2 regions of the Paraburkholderia sp. JHI2823 genome follow, and region 1 is predicted to be linked to the other one. Evidence: riboswitches for the same ligand, from Rfam matches in the RefSeq annotation. Region 1 holds a riboswitch; the other holds the start of a gene.
What was found. A riboswitch is a leader RNA that binds a small molecule or an ion and turns the genes downstream of it on or off. The one in region 1 is predicted to bind glycine.

Region 1 (6,359 bases):
CGTTTCCGAATGATGACGGTTGAAGACCGGATGCGTGAGGTATGCGCTTTCGCGCACGAGCGCGGCCGGGAACGTTGCCGTGGCGCTCGCGGCGAGTTCGGCGTCGAGCTTGTCGACCGAGGGCGCTTCCTCCGCGAAGGCGCCTTGCGCGAACACGGCGAGCAGATCGGCGAGATCGGCGCGCGTCGTGGTTTCGTCGACGGACACGCCCACGCGCGTCTCGCTCACGTGGCGCAGGTTCATGCCGCGCGCGAGGGCGGCGTCGTGCAGCGCCTGGGTGCGCGGGCCGGCTTCGAACGTGAGCGTGTCGAAGAACGACTCGTTGACGAGCGTGTAGCCCAACTGCTTCGCACCGGCGGCGAGGATCGCGGCGACGCGGTTCACGCGCTGCGCGATGCGCTTGAGGCCTTGCGGGCCGTGATAGACGGCGTACATGCTCGCCATGATCGCGAGCAGCGCCTGCGCCGTGCAGACGTTCGAGGTGGCCTTCTCGCGGCGGATGTGCTGTTCGCGAGTTTGCAGCGCGAGGCGCAGCGCCGGGTTGCCTTGCGCATCGACGGTCACGCCGACGAGGCGCCCCGGCATCTGGCGCTTGAATTCGTCCTTCACCGCGAGATACGCGGCGTGTGGGCCGCCGAAGCCCATCGGCACGCCGAAACGCTGCGAATTGCCCACGGCCACATCTGCGCCCCATTCGCCCGGGGGCGTGAGCACGGTGAGGGCGAGCAGGTCGGCGGCGGCGATCACCGAGCCGCCGGCTGCATGCACGGCTTGCGCGAGCGCGCGGTAGTCGCGCACGTCGCCGTTCACGCCCGGATATTGCAGCAGCACGCCAAAGGCGCCTGCACTGGGGGCCTCAGCGGCGGGACCGACCTTCACCTCGATGCCGATCGGCTTCGCGCGCGTCTTGACGACCTCGATCGTCTGCGCCAGCACGTCGTCGGCGACGAAGAACACGTTCGACTTCGACTTGCACACGCGCTGCACGAGCGTCATGGCTTCGGCGGCGGCGGTGGCTTCGTCGAGCAGCGAGGCGTTCGAGATCGCGAGGCCCGTGAGGTCGGTGATCATCTGCTGGAAGTTCAGGAGGGCTTCGAGGCGGCCCTGCGAGATTTCCGGCTGGTAGGGCGTGTACGCGGTGTACCACGCCGGGTTTTCGAGCACGTTGCGCAGGATGACGGCTGGCGTGTGCGTGTCGTAGTAGCCCTGCCCGATGTACGAGCGGAACACCTGGTTCTTGTCCGCGAGCGCGCGCAGGGCGGCGAGCGCCTCGGCTTCCGAGCGCGGCTGCGAGAACGGCCCGAGCGGGAGCGTCTCCTTGCGGCGGATCTTCGCCGGAATCACCGCATCGATCAGCGCGGCGCGCGAGGCGAAGCCGAGCGCGTCTAGCATCGCCTGCTGGTCGGCCGTGTCAGGGCCGATGTGGCGGGCGGCGAAAGCGTCGTGCGCTTCGAGCGCAGCAAGCGAGAGCGGGGAGTTCATCAGACGATCCGGGTGTTCGAGCTTCATGGGGGTTCCTGCGGGCGCGGGCGGTGCGCGTGGCGAGCGCGCCGCCGCGCCGTTGCGGTTACGGGAGTTAAGCGCCGATGGCCTTTTCGTAGGCTGCGGCGTCGATCAGCGCATCGAGCTTGGCGTCGGCGGCGGGCTTGATCTTGAAGAGCCACGATTCGTACGGCGCACCGTTGACCTGGTCGGGCGTATCGACGAGCGACGTATTCGACTCGATGATCTCGCCTGCGACCGGCGCGTAGATGTCCGAGGCGGCCTTGACCGACTCGATCACGGCGACGGCGTCGCCGGCGGCGACCGCGCGGCCCGCGTCAGGCAGCTCGAGGAAGACGATGTCGCCCAGCGCTTCCTGCGCATGGTCGGTAATGCCGACGGTCAGCGTGCCGTCGGCTTCGGTGCGGATCCACTCGTGCGATTCGGTGTATTTCAGATCGGCCGGGATGCTCATGGGTTGCTCCAGTGCGTGGTTCGGCGAATTTTGGTTCGCTTGTTGCTTGAAAAAGGGGAGGGCGTGCGCGGCTTAAATCCTTGCGGATCAGGCGACGAGCACCTTGCCGTTGCGCACGAACGGCAGTTTTACCACGCTTGCGGGAAGGGCCTTGTCACGGATCTGCACCTGCACGACGTCGCCCGGCTGCACGCCCTTCGGCACGCGCGCGAAGGCGATGGATTCCTGCATGGTCGGCGAGAACGTGCCGCTCGTGATCTCGCCCTCGCCGTGCGGCGTGAGCACCTTCTGGTGCGCGCGCAGCACGCCGCCCGCCTTGCCGTTTTCCTTCTGCAGGATCAGGCCGACGAAGGCCATGCGCGAGCCGTTCGCCTCCAGCGCCGGGCGGCCGACGAAATCGCGCGGCTCTTTCATGTCGACGGTCCAGGCGAGGCCCGCGTCGAGCGGCGAGACGCCGTCGTCCATGTCCTGGCCGTAGAGGTTCATGCCCGCTTCGAGGCGCAGCGTGTCGCGCGCGCCGAGGCCGCAGGGCTTCACGCCCTGGCGCTGGAGGGCGTCCCAGAACTCGCACACGGCGGTGGCGGGCAGCACGACTTCGAAGCCGTCTTCGCCGGTGTAGCCGGTGCGCGCGATCATCAGCTCGCCGAACGGCGTCGCCTCGATCTTCGCGGCGTTGAAGGGTTTGAGAACTTCCGTGGCGCTGCGCGAGGAGGGCGCGACCTGCCAGACCTTTTCGCGCGCGTTGGGGCCCTGCACGGCGACGATCGCGAGATCGCGGCGCGGCGTGATGGCGAGGCCGAAGCCGCCTTCGGCATTGAGCTTTTCGAACCAGGCGATGTCTTTTTCGGCCGTGCCCGCGTTCACGACGGTGCGGAACTGGTCGTCGGCGAAGTAGTAGACAATCAGGTCGTCGATCACGCCGCCTTCGGGGTTCAGCATGCAGGAGTAGAGCGCCTTGCCCGGCGTGATGAGTTTCGCGACGTTGTTGGCGAGCGCGCGCGAGAAGAATTCGCGTGCCTTCGGGCCCGAAAACTCGACGACGCACATGTGCGAGACGTCGAACATGCCCGCGTCGGTGCGCACGGCGCGATGCTCGTCGATCTGCGAGCCGTAGTTGACGGGCATGTCCCAGCCGCCGAAATCGACCATGCGGGCGTTGAGCGCGCGGTGAGTGTCGTTCAGCGGGGTGCGTTTGAGTTCGGTCATGGGGCCTCGGGCAGTCGCGAAAAATCGCGCGAAAACGAAAAAGGCCATGCAGGAAGCGCCGCAGGCACGATGCCCGTGGTCGATTCTTGCATGGCCCCTCTGTCCTCGGTACCTGAGAGATTGCGCCCTTTATTGCGGCGCGCGCCCCTTCGGTGGGCAGCCTGAACGCGGGGCGGTTAGTTTTGCGCCACCGCCCGTTCTACTGCCGCTCTCCAGAGTTGCGGACCTTCTGCTGCTTCGTTGGCTTCGCGCAGAAAGCGCAGAAGCGGCGAAGCAGCGGTCCGGCGCGCACGGTCCTTTTGCCTGAGAGTTTGTGGGTTGCCCCTTCGGCGGCGCCGGTTGCACTAGTGAAGGCAAACGGCGCGCTCTCCCGGCGCGCGCAGCGATTGTGCGCGACGCGTCGGGGCTGTGTCAATGCGGAAAAATTCGGCGCGCGGCGCGGCGAAACCGCTGGAAGCTTTGCGGGCATTGGCTCGCGCGGATCGGCGGTGCGACCTGCGCGGCGGCGGCGAAAAACGGGGGCGGTTCGGTTGGCGGCGAACCGAACGCGAGCCGGGCGGCGCCTCGACCCGCGCGGCGACGCTCAGGACTCGCGCACGAACGCCAGCGTGCGGCCTTCTTGCGCGCTTTGCATCGCAAGCTCGATGAGCGCCATGACGTCGATGGCGTCCTGAGGGCTCACCGGGAACGCCTTGCCCTCGCGAATCGCAGCGGCGAGTGCGCGGTACAGATCCGCGTAGTTGCCGGCCGCGTTGGGCACCTCGAGATCGGCTTCCTGGCCGTCGTCGCGCAGCACGTGCAGCCGGCCCGCCTCGTTGCCCGCGCCGAACCCCGGCTGCCCCGGGCGCAGCCCGTCCTTGAGCTGATCCTCCTGGGTGTCGAGGCCCTTCTTCAGATAGCTGCCGCGTGTGCCGTGAATCGCGAAGCGCGGCGCATACGCGGCGAGCGCGCTGGCGTGCAGCACGGCGTCGTGGTGCGCATAGCGCAGCACGAGGTGCGCGTAATCCGGCGCGCTCGCGTTGTCCCGGCGCGTGTGGACGAAGGCGGTGATCGATTCGGGCGCGCCGAAGAGCGCGAGCGTCTGGTCGATCAGATGCGGCCCGAGGTCGTAGAGCAGGCCGCCGCCGCGCGTGGCATCCTCGCGCCAGCGCTGCTTCACTTGCGGGCGGAAGCGGTCGAAGTGCGATTCGTAGTGCGTGACGCGCCCGAGCTGGCCGCCCGCGATCAGTTCGCGCACGGTGAGGAAATCGCCGTCCCAGCGGCGGTTGTGGAACGGCGCGAAAACGAGGCCGCGCTGCTTCGCGATGGCCGCCAGCGTGCGCGCTTCTTCGGCCGTGAGCGTGACCGGCTTGTCGACGAGCACATGTTTGCCGCGCTCGAGCGTGCGGCGTGCGAGGTCGTAGTGCGTGTCGTTGGGCGTGGCGATCACGACGCACTCGATCGCGTCGATCGAGAGCAGGGCGTCGAGGTCGGGGACGATCGCTGCGTCCGGGTAGTCGGCCTGGGCGCGCTCGCCCTGGCTCGTCGCGATGGCGGCAAGCTGCGCGGCGCCGCTATGGGCGATCACCGGGGCATGGAAGGTCTGGCCGGCGAAGCCGTAGCCCATCAGGCCGATTTGCAGCGGTGCAGTCTGCGTTGCAGTCATTTGGCGCTTCCTCTTTTTCAGCGACGGAACCGGAGGGCCCCGCTGAATGAGCGGCGCGGCGCGAGCCACGGCCGCGGGTGACGGAAGGGCGTTATTGTGGCACGGCGCGCCCGCGGGAGCGGGGTGAGGCGAGGGCCGCGAGGCGCGTGAAGATCGGGGGCGACATCGGCGCAGCGCCGCGCCGTGTTAACATCGCACCTCCCGCGCGAGGGCGAGATGTCCGCATGCCTCGCGCCGTGCGGATTGCCGGGCGTCGGCGTTCTCAGCCGACGCCGCAGCGCCACGAAAATCCGCACGCGTCCCAGCCGTACCACCCGTTTTTCCAATCCAGCAACGATGTCCGCAGGCCTGAATCCCGCCCAAAGCGAAGCGGTGCGCTATCTCGACGGTCCCTGTCTCGTGCTCGCCGGCGCGGGCAGCGGCAAGACGCGCGTCATCACGCAAAAAATCGCGCACCTCATCGAAGCGAAAGGCTTCGAGCCGCGCCATATCGCGGCCGTCACGTTCACCAACAAGGCCGCCGCCGAAATGCGCGAGCGCGTGGGCAAGCTGCTCGAAGGCAAGACGCTCACGACGCCCGGCAAGGAAGGCCGCAAGGTGCCGACCAACCAGCTGACGGTCTGCACGTTCCACTCGCTGGGCGTGCAGATCCTGCGCCAGGAAGCCGAGCACCTGGGGCTCAAGCCCCAGTTCTCGATCATGGACTCGGACGACTGCTTCGCCATGATCCAGGAGCAGGTGGGTTCGACCGACAAGGGTTTCATCCGCAAGATCCAGTCGATCATCTCGCTCTGGAAGAACGGCCTCGTGATGCCGGAGCAGGCGCTCGCGAGCGCGTCGAATGAGGACGAGCACCAGGCCGCCATCGTCTATCGCAACTACGTAGCGACGCTGCACGCCTACCAGGCCGTCGATTTCGACGACCTGATCCGCCTGCCGACCGAGCTGTTCGCGAAAAACGAGCCGGTGCGCGAGCGCTGGCAGAACAAGCTGCGCTATCTGCTGATCGACGAGTACCAGGACACCAATACCTGCCAGTACGAACTGCTCAAGCTGCTGGCGGGCCCACGCGCCGCGTTCACGGCCGTGGGCGACGACGACCAGGCGATCTACGGCTGGCGCGGGGCCACGATCGAGAATCTCGCGCAGCTCGGCAAGGACTACCCGAAGCTGCACGTCATCAAGCTCGAGCAAAACTACCGCTCGACCGTGCGGATTCTCACGGCGGCGAACAACGTCATTGCGAACAACCCGAAGCTGTTCGAAAAGAAGCTGTGGTCCGAGCACGGCATGGGCGACACGATCACGGTCACGCCCTGCAACGACGAAGAGCACGAAGCCGAATCGGTCGTGTTTCGCCTCTCGGCGCACAAGTTCGAGCGGCGCGCGCAGTTTCGCGACTACGCGATCCTCTATCGCGGCAACTTCCAGGCGCGCATATTCGAGCAGGTGCTGCGCCGGGAGCGCATTCCCTATGTGCTCTCGGGCGGCCAGTCGTTCTTCGACAAGGCCGAGATCAAGGACATCTGCGCGTACCTGCGCCTGATCGCC
Region 2 (6,359 bases), on a different contig from region 1:
ACAACGTCGAGGCGCAGGCGATCTTGATCCTTTCCGGCGCGTATATCGGATTCCTGCCTAACCACTACGCAACACGTTGGGTCGAGCGCGACGAAATGCGGCGAATCGGCCCCGGGCAATTTGGCATGCAGTCGCCGTTCTGCGCAGTGACGCGCCGGGCTTCCGCTGTGCCTTCGATCCTGCAGGCGTTCATGGTCGATCTGCATGAAGTCTGGCTGAGCGAGCGACCGGGCAAACACGAGGACGAAACGAAGCCTGCACGCCGCAGGTAAAGGCGGCGCGGCATGTCCGGCAACCGCGAAGACGCATGAAATGGCGCTCGCACGCCGTGGGCATGCGGGCGGCCATTGCGCCGCAGGCTGCTCTCAGGACACCGCGAGGCGCACTCCCCGTGAACTGCCGGCGGCGCCCTCGATCAGCGCGGCGACGTTCTCCGCCGTTGCCGCCGACAAAGTCCAGCCGAGGTGCCCGTGCCCCGTGTTGTAGAACACGCCCGGCATGCGTCCCCTGCCGACCTTCGGCAGCATGCTCGGCAACATCGGCCGTAGGCCCGCCCACGGAATCACGCGCGAGGTGTTGATCTGCGGGAACAGGCTTCGGGTCCACTCGACGAGCGGCGCGACGCGATCCGCGCGGATGTCGCGGTTGAAGCCGTTGATCTCGGCCGTTCCGGCCACGCGGAACCGGTCGGCGCCCAGCCGACTCGTGACGATCTTGGCGCTCTCGTCGAGCAGGCTGACCCACGGCGCGGCGCGCTGGCTGATCTCGTCGTCGAGACATACGGTGATCGAATAGCCTTTTACCGGATAAACGTTCACGTGGTCGCCCAACATCGACGCGAATGCACGGCTGTTCACGCCCGCGCAGACGACGATTCGGTCGAACGCTTCGTCATGCGAATTACCTTGTTCCAGCGTGGAGAGCGTGAAAGCGCCGTCCGAACCGCGCCGGATTGCATCGATCTGCGTGTCGTAATGGAACTCGACGCCGAGCCGCACGCACGCGTTCGCAAGGCCGCGCGTGAACTTGTGGATGTCGCCGGTGGAATCGGATGGCGTGAAGAAGCCGCCGAAAAAAGCGCCCTCCAGTGCCGGTTCGATCTGCCGGATCTCGGCTGCCGTCACGGGCCGGCGATCGAGTCCGCCTTCGTTCAGGATGGCGTTGACCTTCGAGGCCGTGTCGAAGCTCTTGCGGTCCTTGTAGATGTGCAGGATGCCGCGCTGCTCCAGGTCGAACTCGATCCCTTCCTTGCGCGCCGTGTCGAACAGGTGCTCACGGGCCGCAATCGCGAGGCGCACCGTCTCGAGCGTGTTCGCGCGATAGTTTGGGATCTGCCGCAGGAACTCGGCCATCCACGTGTATTTGTGCCAACCTGGCAGCGGATTCACGAGCAGCGGCGCGTCACGCGTGAGCATCCAGCGCAGGCCTTTGAGGACCGTGGCGGCGCTGTTCCAGACTTCGGCGTTGCTCGCGGACAGCTGGCCGCCATTCGCGAAGGAGGTCTCCATCGCGCTATAACGATGGCGTTCGAACACCGCAACGCGAAAACCACGTTTTGCAAGGGCGTAAGCGGTCGTGACGCCGGTAATTCCGGCGCCAATGATGGCGATTCGTGACATGACATGGTCCCGATTAGATTGAGCACTGTCGTTTCCGACACCAGTGCCCCATCTGTCCATGGACCTGAGAGTTTCTTCCTGCCGCGCGCTCGATCCGGCGGGCAGGAATCTCCTTCGGTGGGCGCGTTCGCGCCGCTCTCCAGATGTTCTCGCCGCAGGGGTCCTTTTGCCTGAGAGTTTCCGGGGCGGTTGCTCCGTCGGCGCCGTCACACGCTTTCGCAGTGACGGTCTCTCCCGCTGCAGCTCATCGAACAGTGCAAAGATAGCGGCAAGATAATCGGCCTGCAAGCGGTATTTTTCACGGTCAATTGTGCTGAGCGACGTTTGAAAGGCTCGTCAAGCGCCCATGAGTCGCTGTCGCTTCCGACTTGCGCACACAAACAGCACGGGCAGTCGCTTGCCAACCCGAAGCTGCAGATCAGCAAGCGAGGAAACCTGCCATTGGAACGCCCGCAATACTCCGGATCCCGACGAAGAAGCTACGCACGGAATTCGGCCATTGCTGACGCTCAGGTGTCGCCCCTCGTGAGGCAGCTTCAGGCGCAGTCCCGTCATTCAAACCTCCACGACCACGAATTTCGGGTCTAACTCTCAGCGGATGCGTACTTGCGCCCCCCTTCGGTCATTCAAGCTTGTGTAGTCTCGATGTCCGTTCAGGACGTCACACCGGCCACTCAGATATTTGCGCGATCAGCGGCGGTAGCGTACGAGACCTGGCTAGCTCTATTGTCAGCCGCCACGGCTTGTGCGCGTGACGCACTTTCGCGACCGAAAGCCAGATGGGCGCCGGTTAGACTGCGCTTGCCACCGCCCGCGGCGATCGTATCGCACACGCCTCCCTCACTCGAGGTCAAGCCGCGCCCCCATCTCGACTACACGGTTAGGCGGCACCTTCAGGTGGTTGGTCGCGTCCAGTTCATTTTTGCGCAGCAGAATAAAGAGACTCAACAGCAAACGGCGGCCGGGATTCAGCTTCCTTGATACCGTGAGCGACTCGCGCCCGAGGTAAAACGAGGTGGTCATCGCGTCGTACGCCTCTCGTCCGGCTTTCTGCAAGGCTTGTTCAAGTAGGTCCGGCACGTCGAGCGACTCCAGATAACCGTAGCGCCCCACAATGCGAATGAAGCCCTGATCGAAGCACTGCACATCGAACCGGTCCTCCTGCGATACGCGTGGTATCTCCTCGGTCAGCAAGGTCAGCAGAATCACCTGCCGGTGGAGCACCTGATTGTGCTTCAGGTGGTGCAGCAGTGTGGTGGGCACCGAGTCACCGGCGGCCATCAGAAACACGGCTGTGCCCGTAACGCGGTATGGCGTGTCTCTCGCGAGACTTGCGATAAAGACGTCGAGCGGCAAGCCCGAATCACCCCGTGAGCGGCGCATCGCCCGTAGCCCGACCAGCCAGGCTGTCGATACCAGAAACGTGAGGCCGCCGATCGCGAGAGGTAGCCAGCCGCCGTCCGCAAACTTCAACGCATTGGCCGCGACAAACGCTGCGTCCACCACCATGAAAACCCCGGCGACGAGTCCGACGCGCCACACAGGCCACTTCCACCGCACGTGCGCGAATGCCGCGAAAAGCATGGTCGTGATCGCCATGGTGGTCGACACCGCAATGCCAAACGCCGCCGCAAGACTGTCCGAGGAGCGGAAGAGCAGTACCACGCCAATGGTCCCGGCCATGAGCAGCCAGTTCAGACCGAGCAGGTAGATCTGTCCGGCCGTGCTCGACGACGTGTGCCTGACCGTCACGCGAGGCGAAAGGCCGAGTTGTGCCGCCTGTCGCGTGAGAGAAAAGACTGCGGAAATCAGTGCCTGCGCCGCGACGATGGTCGCGAGCGTTGCCAGGACCACCATGGGATACAGTCCCCACGTGGGGACGGTCGTATAGAAGGGCCGCGATGCTGCGCCGGGATTGCGCAACAGAAGCGCGCCCTGTCCGAGATAGCTGGCAGTCAGCGCGGGCAGTGCCAACCCGTACCAGGCCAGACGTATGGGTCTGGCGCCAAAGTGCCCCATGTCGGCGTACAGCGCCTCGCCGCCGGTCAGGCACAGCACCACGGCTCCCAGCGCGAGAAAGCCCCGGAAACCGTTGTGCATGAAGAAGATGGCACCGTTGATGGGGTTGAACGCTGCAAGAATGCCGGGCGCTTCCGCAATGGATGCAACGCCGAGGACGAAGATCACGACAAACCAGATGGCTAGTACCGGACCGAATGCCACCCCGACCTTGCCCGACCCGAGGGGCTGAACGGCGAAGAGCGCGACGAGGATCACCACCGTGATCGGCACGACATAGTGCGAGAAGGCCGGTGTCGCGATCTCGATCCCTTCCACCGCGCTGAGCACGGAGATCGCCGGCGTGATGACGCCGTCGCCATACAGCATCGCCGTACCGAACATCGCGAGGAACACCCAACGCAGCGCAGCCCGCCGTGTCTCTCGTCCGGTACGCTCTCCCACCAGCAATGCGAGCAGTGCCAGCAATCCGCCTTCGCCGTGGTTGTCGGCCTGCATCAGAACGAGAACGTACTTGACGCTCACCATGAGGATCAGCGACCACAGGAAGAGGGAAACGATTCCCACCACGTTTTCCGGCGTCGCGGCCACGCCACGCGCACCATTGAACGCTTCCTGCAATGCGTAGAGAGGACTCGTGCCCAGGTCGCCGAAGACGATGCCGAGCGCGGCGAGTGCGAGCGATGCCATAGCGGTGGCTGCGTGGGCGGACGGCGGCGCATGGGGAGGACTTGTGTTCTTTCCGCGCTGGTCAGCCGGTTCGACGCTGGCGTTAGTTGGGTTCGACATGTTAACCAAGCTTGGGTCGTTTAAAACCACTGCAAATCGCAGCCATCCGTGCGCGGATTTTGCACCAGTTCCGTCCCACTGTCGCTGGTCGCGTACATCACACGCAAAGGTCATTCAGGCTCTTCCGCCATAGAGAGAGAGCCAAAGCCGATGAATTAAACAGCTTACGCAATTCGCCCCTTGCCACGCACCTGCCGCGCAGGTTCCTATCGTTGGCCACCCTTCCCATATATTCAATATTTACAGCTTTTTTATTCCCGGTTGCCTAGTCTTTTCATGACCATTACAAAGGTCTGACTTCGCGTCATCGTTTCCGATCAGCCAGGGGAAAAGAAATGGACCTGATCTACATCGTCGGCATTGTCGCTTTCCTCGGGCTCAGTGCCGCGCTTGTCGTCGGTTGCGAGAAACTCTACGGGCGTGCACCGGGAGGCCGGCCATGACCGCGTGGATGATCTGGCTCGCCGCCGCGGCGACGCTTCTCCTGCTCGTGTACCTCGTGTACGCGCTACTGCGCGCGGAGGAACTCGAATGAATACCTACAACGTACTCCATGTCGTACTTTTCATCGTTGTCCTGACTGCCATCGCCATTCCGCTTGGTCACTACATGACCTCGGTGTTCGATGGCACATCTGTCGTCGTCCGCAAGATCGGACGGCCGGTCGAGCATCTCCTCTATCGGCTTGCTGGGGTGGATCCCGACGCAGAAATGTCGTGGAAGCACTACGCGTTCGCGGTCCTGCTGTTCAACGCGCTGGGCGCATTGGCGGTGTATGGATTCCTGCGCCTGCAGCAATGGCTGCCCGCGAATCCGCAAGGCTTCGGCCCCATGACGCCCGATGCCGCATTCAATACGGCAGTGAGTTTCACCACCAACACGAACTGGCAAAACTACACGCCGGAAATGACGGTGAGCTATCTCACGCAGATGACGGCGCTCGCGGTTCAGAACTTCCTTTCCGCTGCTACTGGCATTGCCGTGGCCGTTGCGCTCATACGAGGGTTTGCGCGCCACACGACAAAGACGATCGGCAATTTCTGGGTCGACCTGACGCGCTGCACGCTGTACATCCTCATGCCGATCGCGTTCGTCCTTGCGCTGGTGTTCGTGAGTCAGGGGGCGATCCAGAACTTCAGGGCATACGTGGACGTACCGACGCTCCAGGTCACGACGTACCAGGTGCCAAAGACCGACGCACAGGGCAACCCGCTCAAGGATGCAAAGGGCAACCCCGTGATGCAGGACATGAAGGCGGACAAGCAGACGATTGCGATGGGGCCGCTGGCCTCCCAGGAAGCGATCAAGATGCTCGGCACCAACGGTGGCGGCTTTTTCAATGGCAACTCCGCGCATCCCTTCGAGAACCCGACGCCGTTGGCGAATTTCATCCAGATGATCGCCATGTTGTGCATTGGCGCGGCGCTGTGCATCGTTTTTGGCCGCATGGTCGGCGACAAACGGCAAGGCTATGCCGTGCTTGCGGCCATGACCATCGCATTCGCGATCGGATGCTGGGGTGAGATCTCATCCGAGCAGGCGGGCAATCCGTTGTTCACCTCGTTGCGCGTCGACCAGACCAGGTCGCCGTTGCAGACCGGCGGCAACATGGAAGGCAAGGAAGTCCGGTTCGGTATTGCCGACTCGGGCATCTTCACGGTCGCCACGACGTCAGCATCGTGCGGCGCGGTCAACAACATGCACGATTCGCTCACGCCAATGGGCGGTTTCGTACCGATCCTGATGATGCAGCTGGGCGAGGTCGTCTATGGCGGCGTGGGATCCGGGCTTTACGGGATGCTGGTATTCGCACTTCTCGCCGTGTTCATCGCCGGTTTGATGATCGGTCGCACACCTGAATATGTCGGCAAGAAGATCGAATCGTACGAAATGAAGATGGTGTCGATCGCGGTCCTCGTCATGCCAATGATC

Region 2: another riboswitch for glycine. It lies ahead of VSR34_RS22210 (D-amino acid dehydrogenase); the one in region 1 lies ahead of gcvT (glycine cleavage system aminomethyltransferase GcvT).

Annotation. Positions count from the first base shown of each region.
Region 1 is NZ_JAYMRY010000008.1:3,903-10,261, reverse strand. It holds gene gcvP (aminomethyl-transferring glycine dehydrogenase) at 1-1,509, opposite strand, end outside; gene gcvH (glycine cleavage system protein GcvH) at 1,577-1,957, opposite strand; gene gcvT (glycine cleavage system aminomethyltransferase GcvT) at 2,045-3,163, opposite strand; glycine riboswitch at 3,253-3,389, opposite strand; glycine riboswitch at 3,446-3,546, opposite strand; gene VSR34_RS11375 (oxidoreductase) at 3,747-4,808, opposite strand; gene VSR34_RS11370 (UvrD-helicase domain-containing protein) at 5,145-6,359, shown strand, end outside.
Region 2 is NZ_JAYMRY010000021.1:108,295-114,653, forward strand. It holds gene VSR34_RS22205 (LysR family transcriptional regulator) at 1-272, shown strand, start outside; gene VSR34_RS22210 (D-amino acid dehydrogenase) at 366-1,619, opposite strand; glycine riboswitch at 1,768-1,866, opposite strand; gene VSR34_RS22215 (KUP/HAK/KT family potassium transporter) at 2,460-4,541, opposite strand; gene VSR34_RS22220 (potassium-transporting ATPase subunit F) at 4,867-4,962, shown strand; gene kdpA (potassium-transporting ATPase subunit KdpA) at 4,959-6,359, shown strand, end outside.